Regions from separate parts of the Synechococcus sp. CS-1333 genome, predicted to be linked through region 1. Evidence: predicted binding sites of a transcription regulator. Region 1 holds the regulator's gene; the other holds the start of a gene.
What was found. Region 1 encodes NtcA, which controls nitrogen genes in cyanobacteria. Its sites were predicted from a motif close to GTANCNNNNGNTAC; they were not measured.
Positions count from the first base shown of each region.

Region 2: the regulator NtcA is predicted to act here: its motif matches at 3,476-3,489, upstream of fmdA (formamidase).

Region 1 is NZ_JAHLYO010000033.1:107,856-119,270, reverse strand. Features, by position in the region: gene KQ303_RS13615 (aminotransferase class V-fold PLP-dependent enzyme) at 1-644, opposite strand, end outside; gene KQ303_RS13610 (uridine kinase) at 883-1,539, opposite strand; gene KQ303_RS13605 (hypothetical protein) at 1,680-2,957, opposite strand; gene KQ303_RS13600 (hypothetical protein) at 3,311-5,077, opposite strand; gene dcd (dCTP deaminase) at 5,325-5,918, opposite strand; gene KQ303_RS13590 (cob(I)yrinic acid a,c-diamide adenosyltransferase) at 5,923-6,591, opposite strand; gene ntcA (global nitrogen regulator NtcA) at 6,812-7,540, shown strand; gene KQ303_RS13580 (DUF3084 domain-containing protein) at 7,579-8,814, shown strand; gene KQ303_RS13575 (resolvase) at 8,811-9,296, shown strand; gene KQ303_RS13570 (DUF3146 family protein) at 9,293-9,550, opposite strand; gene pth (aminoacyl-tRNA hydrolase) at 9,633-10,274, opposite strand; gene KQ303_RS13560 (TatA/E family twin arginine-targeting protein translocase) at 10,344-10,694, opposite strand; gene psbH (photosystem II reaction center phosphoprotein PsbH) at 10,798-10,998, opposite strand; gene psbN (photosystem II reaction center protein PsbN) at 11,121-11,264, shown strand; gene KQ303_RS14665 (alpha-mannosidase) at 11,252-11,415, opposite strand, start outside.
Region 2 is NZ_JAHLYO010000015.1:27,939-39,353, forward strand. Features, by position in the region: gene urtD (urea ABC transporter ATP-binding protein UrtD) at 1-634, shown strand, start outside; gene urtE (urea ABC transporter ATP-binding subunit UrtE) at 675-1,391, shown strand; gene KQ303_RS06825 (FmdB family zinc ribbon protein) at 1,736-2,008, opposite strand; gene fmdA (formamidase) at 2,216-3,421, opposite strand; gene KQ303_RS06835 (hypothetical protein) at 3,580-4,044, opposite strand; gene KQ303_RS06840 (aminotransferase class IV) at 4,165-5,034, opposite strand; gene KQ303_RS06845 (anthranilate synthase component I family protein) at 5,034-6,425, opposite strand; gene queC (7-cyano-7-deazaguanine synthase QueC) at 6,422-7,132, opposite strand; gene KQ303_RS06855 (protein kinase domain-containing protein) at 7,129-9,237, opposite strand; gene KQ303_RS06860 (cysteine synthase A) at 9,230-10,267, opposite strand; gene egtB (ergothioneine biosynthesis protein EgtB) at 10,404-11,415, shown strand, end outside.

The DNA.
Region 1 (11,415 bases):
GGCTTGGCCAGATAGCCACCACCGAAGCTGATTGCCGCGTTCGCGACCTCGAGATCGCGGAATAGTACGAGTGCCGAATCCTTTGGCTGGAACAACCACTTGTGAGCCGATACCGCCACGGAGTCAGCGCCATCGAGCCCGTCGAGCTTGCCAGCGTGAGCGTGGCTGAGTCGTAGTGGGCCTGCCCACGCCGCGTCCACATGCGTCCATGTCGCGGTGCCGACCAGATCGAGAGGGTCGATCGCACCTGTCAAGGTCGTGCCAGCGGTCAGCACCAGGCAGGCGTCGCTCAGGTCAGGCAGTTGCTCGCGATCGAGCCGCCCTAGCGCGTCAACAGGGACCTTCACGAATGCGAGCCCGAGCATTCGAGCGGCCTTCTCGACGCTGAGGTGCGCGGCATCAGACGTCACGACGGTCTTCACGCCTGCGGCGTCTCTCGCCGCCCAGAGTCCAGTGAGATTGGCAATCGTTGAACCGGAGCAGAAGTGCCCGCCCTGCATGCCGAAGTACGGCGTCAGCCAAGCCAGGACGCGCGCCTCCGCCTGGGTGGCAAAGGGCGATGTCACCTCATGGAGCATGTTCTGGTTGAGGCTGGCGTCCCACAAGGCCATCGCCCACGTGATCCACGGCGTGGGCGGGTCCATGTGAGCGAGCGAGCTGGATGAACCGAGCCGGGCAGCCTCTCCAAGCACGCGTCCGGACATCATTTCAAGCACCCGAGCCTCACCGACCCCGGTTTCTGGCAGCCCAGGTGGCAGGTCGCCCGTAGAGCCATCCGGTGACATGAGCAGTTCGAGGGCTCGTCTGAGTCCGTCGCCTGCCACAAAGCTTGGGTCGGGCGTGTGCATGCTCAGCCTGTTCCGGTCGGGCGTGGCCCATGGGTCACATCAGCGCACCATCGGCACTGAGCCGGGGATCGTTGCTGATTATCGCCGTGGCGGCCGCTCTGGGATCATCCCGTGCGATATGAATGTCCTGCGCGGGGAAGTAGAGCGTTCGGTACGCACGGGCTGTGTCGTGTGGAGACAGGCCCTCCTGACCTCGTGAGACGGCGCGTTCCAACGCCGTCTCGAAGGTGCAGTCGATCCAGATTGATCTGTCGTAGTGAGATTGCAGCGCACGTTTCAGGAGATAAATCCCCTCCAGCAGGATCACGTCGATCCGTTCGAACTCATAAAGGTGCCGCCTGTATGCGGTTGCAGTTTCCTCCGCGTAGTCAACCTCAACGCGCAATGAACGGCGATCGCGGAGCGGAAGGACAAGCTGTGTGAACATGTCGTCGAAGCGTATCGCGTTGAGGTAGAAGTGTTCAGCGGGGTTGGAGGCATCAAAGCGTCTACTGGGAAGGTTCAACCACGCGTCCGCATTGATCGTCGCCACCCGAATCCCATGTGTTCGGAGGATCTCCGCGATCCGTGCCGTGACATAGCCCTTGCCGCAACCGTCGATTCCGGTGATTGCCACCAGGATGCTTCGACAAATGGGCGTTGCCACCCTCGCGTCGAGGATCGCAGTCACGGTGCTGTCCAGGTCGTTCATGAGCTGCGTGATTCGTCTGGCTAACTCTTGCCATCACCTGCCCGAAGAAAGCCTCAGGTAAAGTGAATTAAGGGGGAAAGAACTTCTGGGGTGGCGGGTCAGGTGAATGGCTGTGTTAGCCACTTTCGGGGCAGGAGAGATCACGGATAATAGATTTCCACGCATTTAACCAGAGTTGCAAGGACGTGAACACGAAGAGAATGGATTTCCTCGGCAATGATTACCGGAACATCAAGATCATGAGCGCCTATGTTGCGCAGAACATATGCAACGCAAAGTGGCTGATCAAGGTTGCTGACATTAGTCTGTCCGACATCTCGATAACGAGCCGTTCCATCTATTAGCTGCCTAAGAAGAAGACTTGCATTGGCTTTTCTTTGATCATTGATACAGGATGCATACTGCAATCCATTCTGCGATGGCATTTGGCCTTTGAGCTGGCCGCCAATCTGACAAGATAACTCTTGAATCTGCTGCATGAAAGACCCATGGCTGCCAGTCCTTGCTTTTAATAGATTCTCGATAATAACCGTAATTCGAAACAGATGGTTAAGCGCCAAGGATCCAAGCAGCTTGCTATCATGGTGATCAAGATTTAAGCGCTCTATGCGAAGGATAGAGGAGTGTGAATAGATGAGCAGCGAAATAAGATCTGTATCCGAGCCAAGGAACAGACGGCTTCGAATGTCACTCGTTCGAAGATTTAAGTTGGCGCTGTCAAGTGCATCGTCAATTTCTTGTACCTGTTCGCCAACCCACCAACTCGCTGGATGAAGAAGGTTAAGACTCTGATCAAGAGTGACAACCATTGCCGCTGATGAGTTGGGCCAATTCCCGTTTGAACAGCATTGTTGTCGCTTATCTTCTATGAGCGCTTTGTTCATTATCAGCAAGCCAGTATCAGTATCTCCCCGACTAAACCATGAACATGCCCAAAAGAAGTAGCCAGAGCCTTTGTGATATTGCCTACTCAGTTGCCGTTCCCTATTCGTGATTACGCCAAGGATATCAAGCCAGTAGTCACAAGCCGCATCGATCTTCCTGTATTCTGCAAGAAAAAAGCTTATCGGCTCTGCTGCCTCAAAGAATTGATCCATCTCTGCTGGAGATGGATCGGAGTCAAGAAAGTCGCTGGCTGCTCGAGTAAAAAGGTCCCAGTCAGCAGATCTATTCTGAAGAATATCTCTGTAGATAGCGTCGAACGCTGAATCAATAGCGTCCGAAATCGAATGAAGCTCGAACGAATGCGAATCAATCTGAAGAATGCGTAGAGAATTGCCAGGTATCTGGCGGCCTACAGACCTACCCATCCGAATCGGCGATGCCTGTGAAGCATTAATAGGCCCCGTTTGTGCCATCCCCACTACCGGATAGCTCGTAGCTGGGATTGGTCCTGTGGTGCCAAAGGATGTACTCACTTGCGGATCAAGCTGGTGTGCTACTGACTAACAGTGTAGTGATTCTGAGAAGCTTCAAGGCGCTCTTTGCTGTGGCTAACGCCGCCCCTGAGTGGCAGGCAGGGTTGTGATGAGACTGCAGAGTGCTAGTGGTAGCCTGTCCACTCAAGGGGCATGCTAGGCTCATTCGATATGATCAGGTTCTGGAGTCTATTCCACATCTTGCTGAGGAGAGAGGGTGCTCGACATAGTCCCTAGGTGAAACAATAAAGATTGAAACAGTATAGAATTAGGCTTAACCATCTGAATCTGCTACTGGCACAGCGATCACATGACTTGCAGAACGTTATAAAACGATAACGTACTCAACCCGCTCATATATCTTCGTCATCTCGGCCTCGACTGGCTTCAGGCAAGACATCAGAGGCTATCTTGAGTGAGGGCCCGGGAATGGGCAATAAAATGTTTATCATCATCCGCAGCATTCTGTATCGTAGATCACGATGGAATGATACGAAGTATCGTAGATTGGCCTCCATGACAGGGATCTCTTTGATTGATATGCATTGGTAATCAGGATTGGCGCGAACATAATCTTCAAAGTCACAAATGGAAGGCGTCGCTCGTCTGTCAATCATGATGGATGCGCCAACAAGCTCATCTTCAGTCATATACTTCATCGGCTGAGACGGAACATCTTTATATCCGTGGCGCCCCCATATCTTAAACTCTATCCGGTACTGTTTCTCTACAAGATCCGTAGCAGAGCCATCACCTGGCAGGGTATAGGCCAGCCTCAAATCCGTTCGTCTAATCTTCGAATATGATTCTCTTGAGGCACGAACACCAGGCCTTTTGATTATGGCCAGTACCCAATCACGAATATCAGCTTCCTGAAATTCGCCATGAGGAGGGAACTGCTCAAAAACTTCCGGTATCGCAAATTGAAGTTGTCTAATAAAGAATGAAAACCCCTCGTCCGCCATGCACGCATCCAATGTTGCCATTTCACTATCGTCAGTCAAAGCATAGCGAAAGTAGTCCAGCATGTACGCATAGGTATAATTCACATTGCCTGGGCAGCATTCGCAATACATTTCAAGAATTCTTGGATATAGCAATGGGGTGCCGTAGATGATGAAGCGCATAAAATGGCCACTGAATGAATCCACCTGGCATCCATGTGAGCAACCAAGGTAGATTCGTTCAAATACCATTGATTCGCTTAGCAGGAGCCTTGCCGCTATTGCACCATTCACAATGAGGCTGACGGTGCCTTGATCAAATACAGCACATACAAAGTAAAGATCACATCCTGCGATGTAGCTTGTACACGTGAATTCAACATTCTCGGCAGTTCTTTTTCTTATGACAAATGCACAGTTGTGACTGCCAGAGATTCCAATACTTAGCTCTGAGGTTGACTCGGAGCACCAAAATGAAAAAAGAGTCAAGAATTGATCATCTTGAATCTGGGCAGTTGTTGGAGTTGGTTTAGCAACAAGAATTACCGTAGAAGAATTGGAGTCAATCTCTATGCCAGTCTTATCTTTGTCAATCCATGCTCTATCCGCACTACGTGTTGAACCAGTCTCGGAAGCAGAGGCTACTACCACTGGGAGTTCTACGTCGGGCGGTATTGGGCTTGTTGCGAACAGGCCTTCTTCACACTGTGGGAAGGCAATAGCCACATCTGAATGCACTGTAGTTGAGGACGCATTAGACAAAAAGACTTTGAGGGGTTGAAGAGAAATATCATTCTTCATTGAGAGCTCAAATCGCTGCCATGCATCTGTTACAAGAAAGTCTTTAGTCTGTGAGCTAAAGGGGCCTTCTAAAGAAACTCGGAGTGAAATCTGATTGGTCTCAGTTCTCGCAAAGAATGAAAATGTAACGGCCCTGCCAGGTGGGTAGCAGTGAATAGCAAGGGCGCGTTCATTGGGGGGAAGCCTATAGATGCGTGCAGATTCTTTGGCTGCAATGGAAGGGATGCCTCCAACGACTTTCATGATCTGCTTTGGGCGGTTGCTTAGCGAGACGAGCTTGTGCTGGAGCCTTACTTGTTCTTGGACAGTTCCGCAAACCACACCCCATAGGCGTTCCCTTTCTGCAAACCACAGTGACCAGGCTTCCCCAAGCATCCTTCAAGCCTGATGCTGCAGGGGTTTTGGTCAGTCTGCTGAGATGAGCCACTGTGGTTCGCGGGTCAGATAACTACTGTGCAGGACGTTACACAGCCTGGTGGCCTCTTCTAAGGGGAAGTCTTCTTGAACCACACGTTTGAAGCGATGAAATCGCATCAACTCTCTCGGCTTCTATGCCCATAAACAGAAAACAAACGCAAGCCCATCACCCTGCTCCGCAACTCCGCACCCCCCTCAACCAAAATCAAACCTTCGCTAACGTCACCCGCTCCGGCTGATGCTGATACTTCCCAGCCCGGTCGCTGTAGGTGGTCTGGCAGGGTTCGCCTTCGAAGAACAGCAGCTGGCAGATGCCTTCGCTGGCGTAGATGCGGCAATCGGCGCCCGACGAGTTGCTGAATTCCAGGGTGAGGTGGCCCTCCCAGCTGGCTTCAGCGGGCGTGGTGTTCACGATGATGCCGAGGCGCGCATAGGTGCTCTTGCCCAGGCAGATCACGGTGATGTTGGCCGGCACCCGCATCAGCTCCAGCGCCACACCCAGGCCGTAGGAATGGGCGGGCAGGATGAAGTAGTCACCGTCGTCGTCGTGGTGCAGCGGCGCCGGCTCCAGGTTGGCCGGGTTGAACCGCTTCGGGTTCATCACCGTGCCCGGCACGTGCCGGAAGATCAGGAACTCCTTGGGTGAGAGCCGCAGGTCGTAGCCGTAGGAGGAGCAGCCGTAGCTCAGCACCGGCGCCGTGCGGTTCTCGGCATCGAGGTGGCGCACCAGCGTGGCCTGGAACGGTTCGAGCATGCCCGCCGCGGCCTGTTCGTTGATCCAGCGGTCGCACTTGAGCATGGGGTCAGCAGTTGCGGCGGAGCTGGGTCACCTGGTCGGCCATCGCCAGCAGCGCGGGCGGCATCGATGGCCCCGTGAGGATCACATCGAGATGGGCGGGACGTTGCTCCAACGTGGCCTCAACCTCCGCCGCCGGCAGGTAGCCCAGCGCGATCGCCAGACCCAGCTCGTCGAGCACCATCAAATCCACCGCCCCGTCCAGCAGCTGGCGCCGCGTGTAGCCCCACACCTCCAGCACCGCCTGCTGCTGCTCCGCACCGGGCCCCTCGGGCTCCGCATCGGCCTCGGCCGGTTCGGTCAGGCAGGCGGGCATGGCGGGCCGCAGCCACTGCAGCCGGCCGCACAGCCACAGGCTGCGCTCCAGCCCCTGGTCCACGCCGCCCTTGAGGAACTGGCTGATCAGCACCCGGCTGCCCAGCCCCGCGCTGCGCAACGCCTGGCTGAACACGCCGGAGAAACTGCCGCGAAACGGTGCCGTGTGCACCTGCAGCAGGCCTTCGGTCTGGGCCGGGGGCACCAGGGCCAGCGGGCGTGGTGCCACGGCGGCCACGGGCGCCGCTGCTGCCGCGCCATGGGGGCGCCCCGGGGCGTGGGAACGGGGGCCACCGGCAGGGCCAGCACCAGAAGGCACACCACCGCTGGACATGGAGGGGTTGAGCAGGCTGGCCGTCATCAACACCCCGGTGGCTTCGCGAAACCGAATGTAGCGGCGCCAGACCCGGAATCAAGGATCGGACACCACCCCTAGCGCATACGCTTGTACTACTTTGCGGAAATCCCGTCGGCACTGGGATTCTGCAGACGGATGTCCACAGGGAACCGTCCAGTTAGTGTGATCGGCTACATGGAGCACGGAAGTCGATCCGTAGCTTCCAACCACTTGTCCAACCGTCATGGTCGGCGCGATGCGCGGATTCAGCCGCACCAGCACCACCCCCGCGCCCGTCACCAGCGGCTTGGCCTCCTCCGCCAGTGGCTCCAGCACCCTGCTGGACGTCATGCGTGGGCTGAGCGGCTGCACCAGCGAAACGGTGGAGCGCGGCAAAACGATCTTTTTCCCCGGCGACCCGGCCGAGCGCGTCTACCTGCTGCGCCGTGGCGCCGTGCGGCTGTCCCGCGTCTATGAGTCGGGTGAGGAGATCACCGTGGCCCTGCTGCGCGAGAACAGCCTCTTCGGCGTGCTCTCCCTGCTCACCGGCCAGCGCTCGGATCGCTTCTATCACGCCGTCGCCTTCACCCGCGTCGAGCTGGTGGCCGCCCCGGCCAGTTCCGTGCGGCGCGCCATCGAGCAGGACGCCAGCGTGGGCCTGCTGCTGCTGCAAGGCCTCTCCTCCCGCATCCTGCAGACGGAGACCATGATCGAGACCCTCACCCACCGGGACATGTCCTCGCGGCTGGTGAGCTTCCTGCTGGTGCTCTGCCGCGATTTCGGTGTCCCCGGCGCCGAGGGCATCACCATCGATCTGCGCCTGTCGCACCAGGCGATCGCCGAAGCGATCGGCTCCACCCGCGTCACCATCACCCGCCTGCTCGGCGACCTGCGTCAGGCCGGCCTCGTGCAGGTGGATCGCAAGAAGATCACCGTGTTCGATCCGGTGGCGCTGGCCAAACGCTTCAGCTGAAGGCCCGCGGCCGATACTGGACCCCCTCGCCCTGAATCGTGTCCGGCTGGCTGCTGATCCTGGCCCTGCTGACCCTCGGGGGGGTGCTCGCCACCCTCGGCGATCGGCTCGGCAGCCGCGTCGGCAAGGCCCGGCTCAGCCTCTTCAACCTCCGCCCGCGCAACACCGCGGTGCTGATCACGGTGCTCACCGGCAGCCTGATCAGTGCCGTCTCGCTCGGCCTGATGCTGGCCGTGAGCCAGCGGCTGCGCACCGGCCTGTTCGAGCTCGACAGCCTCGAGCAGAAGCTGCGGGACAGCCGCGACGCCGTCCAACGCAGCGATGCCGCCCTGAAGCGCAGCCTCTCGGCCCAGCGCGACGCCCAGCAGGCCGTGGGCCGGGCCGAACGGGGCCGCCAGCAGGCCCGCCGCCAGCTGGTGGCGGTGGAGCAGCAGGCGGGCCGCCTGCGGCGTGAGCTGCAGCCGCTGCAGAACCAGCAGCAGCAGTTGCTGCGCCAGCGCGATCGGCTCAACAGCGACATCCGCGCCCGCGATCAGGACATCCGCCGCACCGAAGCGGAGCTGGCCCGCGTGAAGGGGCAGATCGCCTCCGGCCAGGCCGAACTCAAAGATCTGGAAACCAAGCTGATCGCCCTGCGCCGCGGCGATGTGGTGATCAGCAGCGGCCAGCCGCTGGCCACCGCCAAGGTGAGCGTCAAGCAGCCGGGCCAGGCCCGTGCCGCCATCGATGCCCTGCTGCGCCAGGCCAACCAGTCGGCCTTTCAGCGGGTGCTGCCGGGGGAACCGGTGAACCGGCCGATCCTGCTGGTGCCCCGTGAAGACATCGCCAAGCTGGAGGCCCTGATCCAGAAAGGTGGCAACTGGGTGGTGAGCATCCTCTCGGCCGCCAATGTGCTGCGCGGCGAGCAGCAGGTGCTCGGCTTCCCCGACCTGCGGCCCAACAAGCAGGTGATCCGCCAGGGCGAGGTGATGGCCACCACGCGGCTGGAAGGCAACGAGATCTCGCCCGAGCAGGTGCGCAACCGGCTCAACCTGCTGCTGGCCGCCTCCTTCGCCAAGGCGCAGCGGCAGGGGTCGCTGGTGGATGGGGTGCAGTTCGATGTGGCCAGCTTCAACCAGCTGGGGCGGGAGCTGAGTGAGCGGCCGGCCGGGCAGGCCGTGAGCCTGGAGGCCGTGGCCGTGCGCGAGGCCGAAACGCCCGATCCGGTGGTGCTGGAGATTCGCCGCCTCGATGGCGGCCCCACGCCCCCCTCCCCGCCGAAGCGCCCCTCATGAGCCCCACGCCGGCGGCCGCCGCGTCACCACCGGAGCCCCTGCCGCTTCCCGCCCATGGTCCCCTCGCCGCGCTCGATCCGGGCCGCTGCAAGTGCGGCCTGGTGCGCTGCGACCCGGCGCGGCAGCAGGTGCTGGCCGCCCTGATCCTGGAGCCGGAGCAGGCCCTGGCGCAGCTGCGCGCCTGGCAGGCCGAAGGCGCCGTGGCCGGCGTGGTGCTCGGCGACGGCACCGGCAGCCGCCACTGGAGCCAGCGCCTGGCGCCGCTGCTGCCCCTGCAGCTGGTGGATGAGCGCCGCACCACCCTTGAGGCACGGCGGCGCTTCTGGCAGCTGTTCCCGCCACGCGGCTGGCGGCGCCTGTTGCCCGAAGGCCTGCGCCAGCCGCCCGGCCCCTGGGACGATGTCGTCGCCCAGCTGCTGCTCGAACGCCACCTCGGCCATCCGCTGTCGCGGCCCCCATCCCTGCCGCCAGCCGCCTTCTAGAAGCGCGCCCGCACCGTGAAGGCGTAGTCACCGCCGGGCTCCAGCTGGTAGTCGGCCTTGAGCAGAAACCGCAGCAGTGCGTCCTGGATCAGGGCACGACCCAGCGAGGGCTCCACCGTCAGCTCACCGCGATCGAACGCCCAGCGGAAGGTCCAGGCGAAGCCGCCGGCCACCACCTCGCCCTCCAGCAGCTTCTGGGTGAAGCTCTGGTGCAGCACCCGCAGCTGGGCGGTGGTGGCGGGAAGACGGCTCACGGAGGAAGGAAACGCACGGAGTCAGACAGGAGGCGGAGGCGAAACCATCAACATCAGCCGGGCGGAGGTACCCGGCTCAGCCTCAGGCCGCTGCGGGCTGAAAACTGTTCAGACGATTACCGGCCCGTTCATAGCCCAGCCGCTGGATCACCCCCAGCCCCGCCAGCACCTCGTCGAGCACCGCCTCCACGCAGGCCTGCTCGCTGGGCTCGAAGCGGCCCAGCACATGGGAAATCGTGCGGGCCTTGCGCGTGACCGGGTCATCGGCCGGGGCGCTGATGCCGATGCGCAGCCGGGGAAACTCCTGGCTGCCGAGATGGCTGATCGTGCTGCGCAGGCCGTTGTGGCCGCCGGCACTGCCGGCCAGGCGCAGCCGCAGGCGACCCAGCGGCAGGTCCATGTCATCGACGAGCACAAGCATCTGGTCAGGACGCAGGCCGAACCAGTCGAGCGTGGCACGGATCGACCGGCCGCTCTCGTTCATGTAGGTGGTGGGCATCAGCAGCCGCAGGCGCTGGGCCCCCTGGCCCACATCCGCCAGCAGGCCCTGCAGGCGCGCATTGGCGCGGAAGCTCACCCGCTCGCGCGCCGCCAGCCGCTCCAGGGCCATGAAGCCCACGTTGTGGCGCGTGCGGGCGTACTTGTCGCCGGGATTGCCCAGGCCCACCACCAGCTGAAGGTCGCCCGTGCGGGCCTCACCGCCCGGCGTGGAAGAGGCGGTCATGGCCGTGGCGGAACGAAGCGGCGGAAAACGTAGCGGCGGAAGCAGAGTGGCAGAAGCGAAGCGTTGAACTCAGGCGGCCGCCGCAGGCGGTTCGCTGGCAGCAGGGGGTTCAGCCGCTGCGGCGGAGCTGGCTGCTGGAACAGGAGAAGCAGTGGTGGTGGCCTGTGCAGGTGCAACAGTCTCAGCGGCGGGGGCGGGAGCCTCGTTGATCGCCACGCTGGTGGCGGTCACCACCGTGTCGGCTTCGGAGTCGATCGCCTTGCGGAACTCCTGCTCGAAGTTGCTGGAGGCCGACTGGAAGCCCTTGAGCGTGCGCCCCAGGGTGCGCCCCAGCTCGGGCAACCGCTTCGGGCCGAACACCAGCAGGCCAATGGCCGCGATGACCGCCATTTCCGGCAGCCCGATCCCGAAGATGTTCATGCAGCGGAGCCTGGGTCAGGAACTGAGGCGAAAACAGGCGGCAAAGCGGCAGGCCCGGCAGCCTGTGCCGCCAGACTCTTAGGCCGGAGGATTCAGAGGCAGATCAGCCGAGGCCGTTCCAGTTCACGGTGATGCCGTCGAGCAGCAGCGACTTGTTGTACAGCTGCAGGATCACGAGCAGGAACACCAGGAACAGCACCATGAAGATGCCCATCACCGGCGTGGTGCCCCAACCGGGCACCACCTTGCCGTACTCGGAGTTGAGCGGGCGGAGCAGATTTCCCAGTGGGGTGCGTTGCGCCATGGCGGGTGAGCCTCTCGGACACATGGGTGGGGATCGTTACTGTAAGGGTCGAGGCGGAGACCGGCGCGGTCACTGTCGAGAGTTGTGATCCACCTCCGCCACCCCCAGCAGCCGCCCCTTCCTTGACCGAAACCTCCTCCCCCGCCCTGTCGATCGCGATCACCGTGCTGGTGGCGCTGCTCGCCCTCACCGGCTTCGGGGTCTACCTCGCCTTCGGCCCGCCGTCCAAGGGCCTCACCGATCCCTTCGACGATCACGACGACTGATCCTGAGCGCGCGCCAACCGCCGCACCCGCAGCTGGCGCAGCTCCCAGGGCCTCAGCAGCGGTTCTGCCGGCCGGCCCTCCACGACTCCATCCATCCGCGCCTGAGCGCCACCCTCCACCGGCCCGATCACCTGCCACCCCGCTGACAAAC
Region 2 (11,415 bases), on a different contig from region 1:
GCCCAACGGCGCCGGGAAAACCACCTTCCTTGACGTGATCACGGGCAAGGTGCGCCCCACCAAGGGCACTGTCACGTTCAAAGGAAAGTCGTTGGTGGGGCTCTCCGAGCAGAAGATCTCAAGGCAGGGAATCGGCCGGAAGTTCCAGACGCCACGGGTGTTCGACAACCTCACGGTGCTGCGCAACCTGGAATTGGCCGCCTCACCGAACAAGAACCCTCTCAGCCTTCTCTCCGACAAGCTGCCGAAGGCGGCCAAGGATGAGGTGCATCGCCTGATGAACTATGTGGGCCTCACCCCCTTTGCCACCACCCAGGCGGGTTCGCTCTCGCACGGGCAGAAGCAATGGCTGGCGATTGCCTCTCTCGTGGCCCAGTCGCCGGAGGTGCTGCTGCTCGACGAGCCCGTGGCCGGGCTCACCGATGAAGAAACGGTGCGGACCGCTGAATTGATCAAGTCACTGGCAGGCCAACACACCGTTGTGGTGATCGAACACGACATGGAATTCATCCGGGACCTCAATGCCCCCGTCACCGTGCTGCACCAGGGGCAACTGCTCACCCAGGGCCTGCTGGAGGATGTGAAGAAAGATCCCCGCGTGATTGAGGTTTACCTGGGCCCAGCCGAGGAATAAGCGGTTTCCACCACTTGCCAGACACCAACCCACAGCTGACATGACAACCGAGAACCTCCTTTCCGTCTCCAACCTCAACGTTTACTACGGCGAAAGCCACATTCTTCGCAATGTGGATCTCTCCATCCCTAAAGGGCAGATGGTGTGCCTGATCGGTCGCAACGGCGTGGGCAAAACCACGTTCCTCAAAACGATCATCGGTCTGCTCAAACAACGCTCCGGCAGCGTCCAGTACGACGACCAGGCCCTGAGCGATCAGCCCCCCTACCAACGGGCCCGCTCCGGCATCGGCTATGTGTCCCAGGGGCGTGACATCATTCCGCAGGTGACGGTGAAGGAAAACCTTCTGCTGGGAATGGAAGCGCTCCCGGGTGGCATGGCGAAGAACCGCCACATCGACCCGATCGTGTTCGATCTGTTTCCAATTCTCGAGAAGTTTTTGTCCCGCAAAGGCGGTGATCTCAGCGGCGGACAACAGCAACAGCTGGCCATCGCTCGCGCTCTGCTGGGCAAGCCGAAATTGCTGCTGCTGGATGAACCCACCGAAGGCATTCAGCCCTCCATTATCCACGACATCGAAGTGGCGGTGAAACGGATCATGAAGGAAACCGGAATCAGCGTGCTGCTGGTGGAGCAGCACCTTCACTTCGTGCGCCAATCCAACTACTACTACGCCATGCAACGCGGCGGCATCGTTTCAAGTGGCCCCACCGAGAGCCTCTCCGATGATGTGGTCCAGGAATTCCTCACGGTGTGAGGGCACTGCAAGGGAGCGCCCTCTTGCATAAAGGTTGTTTGTTGCATCCGGCCTGTTGGATACGGCCATCCGAATGCAACGCGATGCAGCATGGATGACACATCTTTGGGGTCAACTGTGTAATCACAGGTGTCAAGTCTCCCGTGGAGCTGTTTGGATGCCAGCCGTTTACGTGCAACCCGTTTACGTGCCAGCTTCTTTCCTATCAGCTCCTTGCATGCGGTGGTCTCAGCCGCCAGATTTGGAGGCCACGAACGACCATGGTGCGAGCTGCACGGGCTGCAGGCTTTCTCTTTCTGCCTGCTGACTCCTGTGACTCCTGCCTCCTGACTGCTGCCCGCGGCTCAGCAGCCGCGGGTGACCATCCAGGGGCGGGCCGCACTTTCCCTGAGCCGGGGCTTGGCGCTTTCTTCGCGCACTTCCTTGCGGACCAGCCGGGGCTCACTGGCTTCCTGCTTGAGGCGGAAGCCACCGGACAGTGTCATGGGCGGGCTGAACACTCTGTTACCGGGATTGCCACAACTCGGACAGTCCGTATCATTCTGGCGGGCGTCGATGCTGCGCCACACCTCGTAGTTGTCGCAGCCTGAAGCGCAGCTGAATTCGTAGACAGGCATGGAGAAGAGGGGAAACAGGGAGGACCAGCTGGCGGGTCGTTTTCAAAGAACCGAGTGATTCCCGCCACAACCCTGCTGCGCTGATGGGAGTTGGAGCCGACAGCGACAGGGGAGGCGGCGGCCAGCAGAGAGGGAGGGATCCATGGCGTGGAGCCACCGAACGCCCACCTTGCCGAGGCAAAGGCGGCGGTGGCCCCTTGCGGGCCATCAGCAGGGAAGAATGTCCTGGTCGAAGATGGAGGTGGGAATCGCCAGCGTGCAGCAGGCATTGGGAATGTCCACGATGCCGCTGATCCGGCCCTCCACGGGCGCACAGCTCAGCAGCAGGTAGGCCTGCTCACCGGTGTAGCCAAAGCGCTTGAGATACTCAATGGCGTTCAGGCAGGCGCGTCGGTAGGCGATGTGCACGTCCATGTAGTGCTGCTTGCCTTCGAATTCATCCACGGAGATGCCTTCGAACACCAGATAGTCGGTGAAGTGGGGCTCCACCGGGCTGGTCTTGAACATGGGATTGACCATCCCATACTTTTCGACGCCACCTTTGATGATCTCCACATGCAGATCCAGGTAGCCCGACATTTCAATCGCGCCACAGAAGGAGATTTCCCCATCGCCCTGGGAGAAGTGGATATCGCCCATCGAGAGCTTTGCGCCTTCCACATACACGGGGAAGTAGATGCGCGTGCCCTTGGTGAGGTTCTTGATGTCGCAGTTGCCTCCGTGCTCACGGGGCGGCACGGTGCGGGCCGCTTCATTGGCCACACGCTCGAAATCGGCGCTGGGCAGCGTGCCGAGGATGGCGCTGTTGGGGTTGGGCAGGGCCGCCAGCACGGGCTCGCTGCCGGAGAGGCCGGCGCCATAGGTGCGCCGATCCGGGGCCGTGTTCACCAGCTCGGTTTCGCGGCGGTTCCATTCCCGCAGCAGCTCGTGGGAGGGCGCACAACCGATCAGGCCGGGGTGGGTGATGCCGGCGAAACGCACACCGGGGATATGGCGCGATGAGGTGTAGATGCCTTCGAAATCCCAGATCGCTTTGGCTGCCTTGGGGAAGTGATCGGTGAGGAAGCCGCCGCCATTCTCTTTGGCAAAAATCCCGGTGAAGCCCCACTCATCTCCCTGCAGCGCACCCACATCAAGGATGTCAACCACAAGAATATCGCCAGGTTGAGCTCCATTCACCCAGATCGGGCCGCTGAGCACGTGCACCACTTCCAGGTTCACATCAGCGATATCCTGGGGGTCGTCATTGTCCTTGATCTGGCCATCCGTCCAGTCCTTGCATTCGATCCGGAAGACCTCACCAGGGTTGACAGAAACGACGGCGGGGATATCGGGATGCCAGCGGTTGTGGCCCGGCATGTCCTGTTGATCCATCGGCTTGGTGAGATCAACCTTGAACAGCGTTTTTGGCATCGCAAACGAGGCGTGGTTTCATCTCTATCGAAATCCACAGGTGGATTCGCGGAAGTGTCATCGGCTACCAGACCCACCCAGCTTGGCTGCGGCAACACAGGCGTGCATGCCGCAGCAGCACAGCACACAGCGGCGGCAGGATCTGCAGAGCCGATCCGTTATGTCGCTGGCCGCGCCGTGCTGTCGTTGAAGGTGCCGCGGCGGCAGAGATTGTCCTTGAGGCGGTCGGTCCAGGCTTGATGCGAGAGCACGCCCGTGCTGTCAACACCACCATCAAAATAATAAAGAATCTGCCAACGCGTAGCGGTGGAGAACTTTCCGGCGTCGACGAGATCTTTCAGTTCATTGCCGTAGAGGTTGTCATACGTCGGCCAGTTGGGCTCGTTCTCGATGCTGCAGACCGCATTGACCTGATACAGCCTGGCGCTGCTGTCGGGCTGACCCTCCGTCTGCACGCGCACCACGCCTTTGTACAGGCCGTTGGGCTGGCCTGGCACGAAGGCCTTGGCCAGGGTCACATTGGCCGTGCCCGCCCGCACCAGCAGATCACCAACCTTGGCCTGCTGAGCGGGTGTTTCGCCGGGAGTCGTGCGGCAGGCGCTCAGTCCCAAAGCTGCCACCACCAACGCTGCCGCTGCGCTCCAGGCCCGTGCGGACGCCAACCCCATCACCCAGCTCTGCACCGTGAAGCCTCAGAACATAGGCTCGCCGCCCATGGCGGCGGTGGCCGGCGGCGGCGAAGGTCACCCAGCTGCCAGCAGCCGGCGCCAGAACGCTTCCGGCTCCGGCTCCAGCGGCAGCGGGGACCCGTTCACACTCAAGGCCGGACGGCACCCGAGGCTGTTGATCAGCAGCACGGCACTGCCTGGGCCCAGGGGACACGGACCTTCGCGGACCAGGCCCAGCGCCAGGGCGCGGCCCCGCATCACCCCCGGCAGGCAGCCGCTGGCCAGGGGCGGCGTGAACCACTGGCCGTCACGCCGCACCAGCAGGTTGGCCGTGGTGGCGCAGCAGAGGCCGCCGGCCGTGCTCTCCAGCAGGGCATCGGCGGCGCCGGCGGCCCGGGCCTCACGCCGCGCCTCGATGGCGGGCCCGTAGGCGAAGGTTTTGCAGCGGCTCAGCAGGCTGGAGGCGTTGCGCCGCTCCCTGCGGCTGACAATCACCGGCACGGGGTCGAACTGCGGCGCCGCGGCCGTGAGCTGCAGCCAGAAGCGGGGCTGCAGTGATGGGGCACCGGGTGCCGGCAGCTCCACACCCCGCGGCCCCGTCGCCCCACCAGCGCCAGCCTCCACCGCCGGCGAGCCGCGGCTCCAGTTCAGGCGCAGCGCGCCGGTGTGGATGCCGCTGCGGGACACCGCCTCCGCCAGCAGGGCGCGCACCCGCTCATCGCCGGGGGGTGGCTCCATGCCCAACAGGGCGGCACTCTGCGACCAGCGCTGCAGGTGCGCGCTCAGCAGCAGCGGCTGCCCCGCTTCCACCAGCAGGGTTTCGAACAGACCGTCGGCCAGTTGCAGGCCCCGATCCGCCAGGGGCAGGGCCAGCTCGGCCGGTGCTCCCCAGAGCCCCGCCGCCCCCGGAGCGCCGATGGGCTCGATCCAGGCGATCGCCTGCATCAGCACCCTCCAGCTGCGGGGCCTGGCGCGACGGCCGCCAGCAGCGGGCCCAGCTTCCAGAGCAGCTCCTCGGCCTCCGCCGCCGGGTCGGAGTCGGCCACGATGCCGCAGCCGGCATGGGCGCGCAGGCGCCGCCCCCGCAGCATCAGGCTGCGGATCAGGATGTTGCTGTCGAAGCTGCCATCGGCGCCGAAGCGGAACAGAGCGCCGCAGTAGGGGCCGCGGGGCACGGGCTCCCGTTCGCTCAGGCGCTGGCAGGCACGCACCTTGGGGGCGCCGCTGATCGAGCCGCCCGGCCAGGAGGCGCGCAGCAGCTCCACCACGCTGCAATCGGCGCGCAGCTGCCCCTCCACCACCGAGGTGAGGTGGTGCACCTGCGGGTAGCTTTCCAGCCCCACCAGCTGGGGCACCTGGATCGAGCCCGGCACGCACACCCGGCCGAGGTCGTTGCGGAGCAGGTCCACGATCATCACGTTCTCGGCACGGTCCTTGGGGCTGGTGATCAGCTCGGCGGCGGCGGCGGCATCGGCTTCCGGATCGCCATGGCGCGGGCGGGTGCCCTTGATCGGCCGGGTTTCCACCCAGCCGGTGGCGCTCACCCGCAGAAAGCGTTCCGGGGACGCCGAGAGCACCGCCTCGTCGCCAGCCACCAGGAGGCCGGCGAAGGGCGCCGGGCAGGAGCGGCGCAGCCGGCCGTACAGGGCCAGCGGATCGGGGGGTGCGGCCAGGCTGGCCTCACAGCAGGCGGTGAGGTTGGCCTGGAACAGATCCCCGGCAGCGATCCAGCTGCGCAGGTCCGTCACCTGGCGGGCGAAGGTGGCGGGATCGGTGTGCCAGTGCCAGTGTTCTGCGGCCACACCGGGCCCGCTGCCGGGCGCAGGGCCTTCAGCCGGGTCAGCAGCTGAGCCAGCAGGCGTGTCGGCCGCCGGCACCAGGGCCGCGAGCCGCTCCGCCATCGCCGTCAGCCGGGCGGGATCCACCCCTTCCAGCTCCAGACGACGCTCCTGCAGATCGAAGCGCAGCACGGGGTCGTAGCGGCCTGCCCAGAGCAGGGCCGTATCGGGCGAGCGCCAGTGGGCGGCCGGCTCCACCCACGCCCCGGCCTCGTAGGCGAGCCAGCCGAGCCAGCTGCCGGGCCGTTCCCGCAGGCGCGCCAGGGCCGCAAAAGGATCGGTGGCATCCGGCTCGCCCGGCAGCCCCCGGCACACCACCTGCTCCAGCGGAGCCACACCCAGAAAGCCCCAACGCCCCAGCGCACTGCCATCGCCATCGAGCCAGGCGAGGCCATCGCCGCTGCCCGCAGCGGCCAGGGCAAGGGCCACCTCCCAGGGGTCGCGCCACGGCAGTGAGCGGCGCAGCAGCGGCGGCTGCGCCCCGGAACCCGGCGTCATGCCGACGGCCCGCCCAAGCTGCCGCCTCCATCGCTGGCCAGGTCCGGGCGGCCCGCCTCCCGCAGGGCGGCATCGCGGATGCGGCAGCTGTCGCAGCGCCCGCAGGGCCGGGCGCCGCCGGCGTAGCAACTCCAGGTGCGGGCGATCGGCACGCCCAGACGCAGCGCCTCCTGCACGATCCGGGTCTTGCTCCAGGTCACCAGGGGCGCCCACAGCCGGGCGCCGTGGCCCTCGCGGCCGCTCTTGCTGGCCAGATCAGCCAGCTGCTGGAAGGCGGCGAGGTAATCGGGGCGGCAATCGGGATAGCCGGAGTAGTCGATGGCGTTCACCCCCAGCACCAGCCGCTCGGCCCCGCGCGCTTCAGCCAGGCTCAGGCCGAGGGCGATGAACACGGTGTTGCGGCCCGGCACGTAGGTTGTGGGGATCACCCCCTCCTCCACACCGGCCACCGGCAGCGCCATGGCGGCATCGGTGAGGGCTGAGCCGCCCCAGGCCGCCAGGTTCACCGCCAGGGTGTGGTGCTCCGCCAGGGCCAGGTCGGTCGCCAGGGCGGCGGCCGCGGCCAGCTCCTGACGGTGACGCTGGCCGTAGTCGAGCGAGAGGCCGATCACGTGGTAGCCCGCTTCGATCGCCAGGGCCGCAGCGGTGGCCGAATCGAGGCCGCCGGAGAGCAGGGCGACCGCGACGGGTGGGGCGGCTGCACTCACGGCGAAGCAGGCGTGTCAGGCGTCACGGGCGGCGGCGCCGTGGGTGCGGAGGGCGCCACAGGGGGCTGGGTTGGGATGGCGGGTGGCGTCACCGGCTCAGCGGGCGGCGGCGACGTGGTGTCGCCGGGGTCGGTGGGCGGCGGCTGGGGCGGCTCCGGCGGCGGCGCATCGGCGCGCAACGACAGGGTGATCATCGCCGGGGCCACACCGTCGTTGGTGACCAGCAGCTGCACTTCGGTGCCCGGCACCGGCGGCAGGGTCACCACCCGCAGCGGGCCCTTCGGCTCCAGCAGGCTGCCGGCAGCGTTGTAGACGCTCATCTGCATCAACGGCGAGCCGTTGACACCGAGCACCAGCCGGTACCCCGCCGGCAGCCGGATCGGGAACAACCGCGCCCCACCGGCGCCGAGCGAAGCGGAGAGGGCCTTCACCTCGCCCGCTGTGGCCTGGATCGGTTCGATCTGCAGGGTTTCCAGCGTCTGCTCGCCGGCGGCATACCAGAGCTGGCGGAAGGGCTCGGCGGGGATGTCGGCGCCGGCGCGGCCGGGCAGCAACGCCTGGGCATTGCCGGAAATCAGCTGGCGCAGCACCGGCGGACTCACCCCCTGGGCGGCGAGCTGACGCTGGCGGGCCTCCCAGTCGGCGGTGGAAAAAGAGCCCAACCTGCGGCGGAGCGGCGGCGGCAGCTGCTCCACCCGGGCCAGCCATTCCTCCGCCAGGGCGTTCCACACCTTGCGCAGGGGGGCGTCCTCGATCGAGTCGTTGGGCAGACGGCCGCCACGCTCGGGGAACTGGGCCAGCAGGTTGGCGTCCACCAACCGCAGGAACCAGCTGCGGTTGATCTGCAGCGCCCGCAGGCGGTTCAGCAACTGCTGGCGCTGGTCGACCTCACCGGGGGGGAGGCTGGCGGTGAGCTCGCGGGGCTGTTCAGCCGGGCGATTGGCGGGGGCATCACTGCGGCCCAGCAGCCACCAGCCCGCGGTGATGCCCACCACAGCCGACACCACCAGGGCCACCACCACCGGCAAGAGCCGCCCTTCCACCGCCTCCTCCTTCTGCTGCTGCCGGCTGAGCGGCGGCATGGGCGGTGGCGGTGGCCGCCGCTCCACGACCCGGGGCTCGGGAGCCGGTGCTGCAGCCGCAGTGGCCGGCGCGGCCGTGAGGGGGGCGGCCGCAGAGTTGGTGGTGGAGGCAGCGGCCTGCTCGGCAGGCGCAGGATCGGCAGCGTCGCTGCCGGCCAGTCCCGGCGAAACGGCGGCGGGGGGCACGAGCATCAGGGTGCGATCGGCGCGGGCCACAGGGCCCGTGCTTTCCGGCATCGGCAGCGCCTGGAAGGCAACGAGGGCCTGCGGCGTGCTGGCAAAGCGGGCGGTGGGATCGGCACTGATCAGCCGCTCCAGGGCGGCGCGGAACGGGGGGTCGAGGCTGAGGCCGTCGGGCCAGCGCCAGGCCAGGCTCACCGGATCGAGCAGGGCGGCGGGATCCTCACCGCTGAGCAGCACCAACGCCACCACCCCCAGGCCGTGCAGGTCCATCCAGGGCAGCAGCGGAGCGCCGGCCACCTGCTCCGGCGGCGCATAGCCCGGGGTGGCGCCGGCGGCGGCCTGGCCGGGGCCGGTCCACCCGATGTCGAGCAGTACCGGCAGACCGTCGCGGTCACGGCGCAGCAGGTTGGCGGGGGTGAGATCGCCATGGCAGATCTCCTGGCCGTGCAGCACCGCCAGCACCGGCAGCAGCTGGCGCAGCAGCAGCAGCACCTCGCCGGGGCCGAACACCAGCTGGCGACCCCGCCGCGCCTCCAGCAGCTCCTGGTAGGTGCGCCCGTCCTGCCACTCGCGCACCAGCCAGAGCTGGCCGTCCCGCTGGATCGTTTCCCCGAAGCGGGGCACCTGGGGGTGGAGCAGGGCCTGCAGGCGGCTCCAGCCCGCCCGCGCCCCGGCCTGATCGAAGCCGGGCCCCAGCTGCCGCAGGGCCACGGGCGCCTCGCCGGCCAGCAGATCACTGGCGCGCCACAGCACCCCCTGAGGACCGCTGGCCACCTCCATCTCCAGGCGGTAGCGATCGGCGATCACCGCACCGGCGGCCGCACCGGGCTGGTCAGCCATGGGTGGGCCGGTCCTGCGTAATGCCATCCAGCAAGCCCCGTTCGGGCTGGCGCAGGCCGCGGCCGGCCAGCCAGTCGGCGTCGTAGAGGCGGGAGCGGTAGCGGTCGCCGCCGTCGCAGAGCACGGTCACGATCGTGTGGCCCGGACCGAGGCGCCGGGCGGTCTCTACCGCCGCGGCCACGTTGATGCCCACCGAGCCGCCCATGAACAGACCTTCGCGCCAGAGCAGCTGGTAGATGGTGTCGAGCGCGGCCTGGTCGTCGATGCGCACGGCGTCATCGATCGGGGCGCCCTCCAGATTGGCGGTGACGCGGCTGTTGCCGATCCCTTCGGTGATGGAGGTGCCCTCGGCCTGCAGCGCCCCGGCGGTGGCCCAGCTGTAGAGGGCACTGCCGTGGGGATCGGCCAGCACGCAGCGCACCTGGGAGGAGCGCTCCTTGAGGAAGAGGGCCACGCCGGCATAGGTGCCGCCGGTGCCCGTGGCCGACACCCAGGCGTCGATGCGGCCGCCCGTCTGCTCCCAGATCTCCGGACCGGTGCTGGCGTAGTGGGCGCGGCGGTTGGCCAGGTTGTCGAACTGATTGGCCCAGACGGCACCGGGCGTTTCGGCGGCGATGCGTCCCGAGAGCTTCACGTAGTTGTTGGGATCGCGGTACGGCACCGCCGGCACCGTGCGCACCTCGGCGCCGAGGCTGCGCAGCAGGCCGATCTTCTCGGCCGACTGGGTGTCCGGGATGACGATCAGAGCCTTGTAGCCGCGGGCATTGCAGAGGTGGGTGAGGCCGATGCCGGTGTTGCCGGCGGTGCCCTCCACCACGGTGCCGCCCGGGTCGAGGGCGCCGCTGGCTTCCGCCTCCAGCAGGATGCCCAGGGCAGCGCGGTCTTTCACCGATCCGCCGGGGTTCATGAACTCGGCCTTGCCGAGGATCTCGCAGCCGGTGAGCTCGCTGAGCAGCCCCAGCCGGATCAGCGGGGTGTTGCCCACCGCACCGACGAAGCCCTGGGTGGTTCCCGCCCGGGCGACGGCCATGGCCCTGCCGCTGCTGATCGAACCGGCGGTGCTGCCCATCGCGCCTGTGGGAGAAGAAATCGCTCTGGCGATGATCGTAGGGGCGGCAGCCCTGACGGCCGATTCCTTCTAGCCTCAGGCGAGCAGCCCTCTGGCCATGGCCTCCGCCGCCCCCACCGAGGCCCTGCTGCGGCGGCTTCATGCCGTGCGCGCCCACAGCGAGGCGCTGATCGCTGAGCTGGAGCCGGAAGATCTGTGCCTGCAGGGCATGGCGGACGCCAGCCCGCCCAAGTGGCACCTGGGGCACACCACCTGGTTCTTCGACACCTTCCTGCTCACGCCCCACCTGCCGGGTCATGAGCCGGCGGAGAGCCGCTGGAGCTTCCTGTTCAATTCCTATTACGACGCGATCGGGGCGCGCCACCCCCGGCCGCAGCGGGGACTGCTGAGCCGGCCACCCCTGGCGGCGGTGCTCGCCTGGCGGCGGCGGGTCGATGCGGGGCTGGAGGCCCTGGTGGAGCGGCTGAGCGCCGGGCCCGCCACGGCGGCGGCGCCGCTGTGGGAGCTGCTGGAGCTGGGTCTGCAGCACGAGCAGCAGCACCAGGAGCTGTTGCTGATGGATCTGCTCGACGGCTTCAGCCGCAACCCGCTGGAGCCGGCGGTGGAGCCCTCGGGCCGGGGTGCCGAAGCCACCTACGAAACGCTGGTGGCCGCCGCCGACGCCGCCCCCGCCAGCACCCCCAACCCGCCCGCGTCCGCCTGGCTGCACTGGCCGGGAGGGCTGGTGGAGATCGGTCACGCCGAGGCTGGCGCCGGCCCCGAGGGCCCGTCCGGCGCCTTCCATTTCGACAACGAAAGCCCCCGTCACCGCCAGTGGCTCGAACCCTTCGCGCTGGCCCCCCGGCTGGTGTCGAACGGGGAGTACGCCGCCTTCATCGCCGCAGGCGGCTACCGGCGGCCGGAGCTGTGGATGAGCGAGGGCTGGCAGGTCTGTCAGCAGCGCGGCTGGCAGGCGCCCCGCTACTGGCGCGGCAGCGGCGCCCCGGAGGGCTGGTCGTGGGAGTTCACGCTGGCGGGGCGGCGCCCCCTGCATCCGGCCGCGCCCGTGCGGCACCTCAGCTGGTTCGAAGCCGACGCCTATGCCCGCTGGGCCGAGGCCCGCCTGCCGA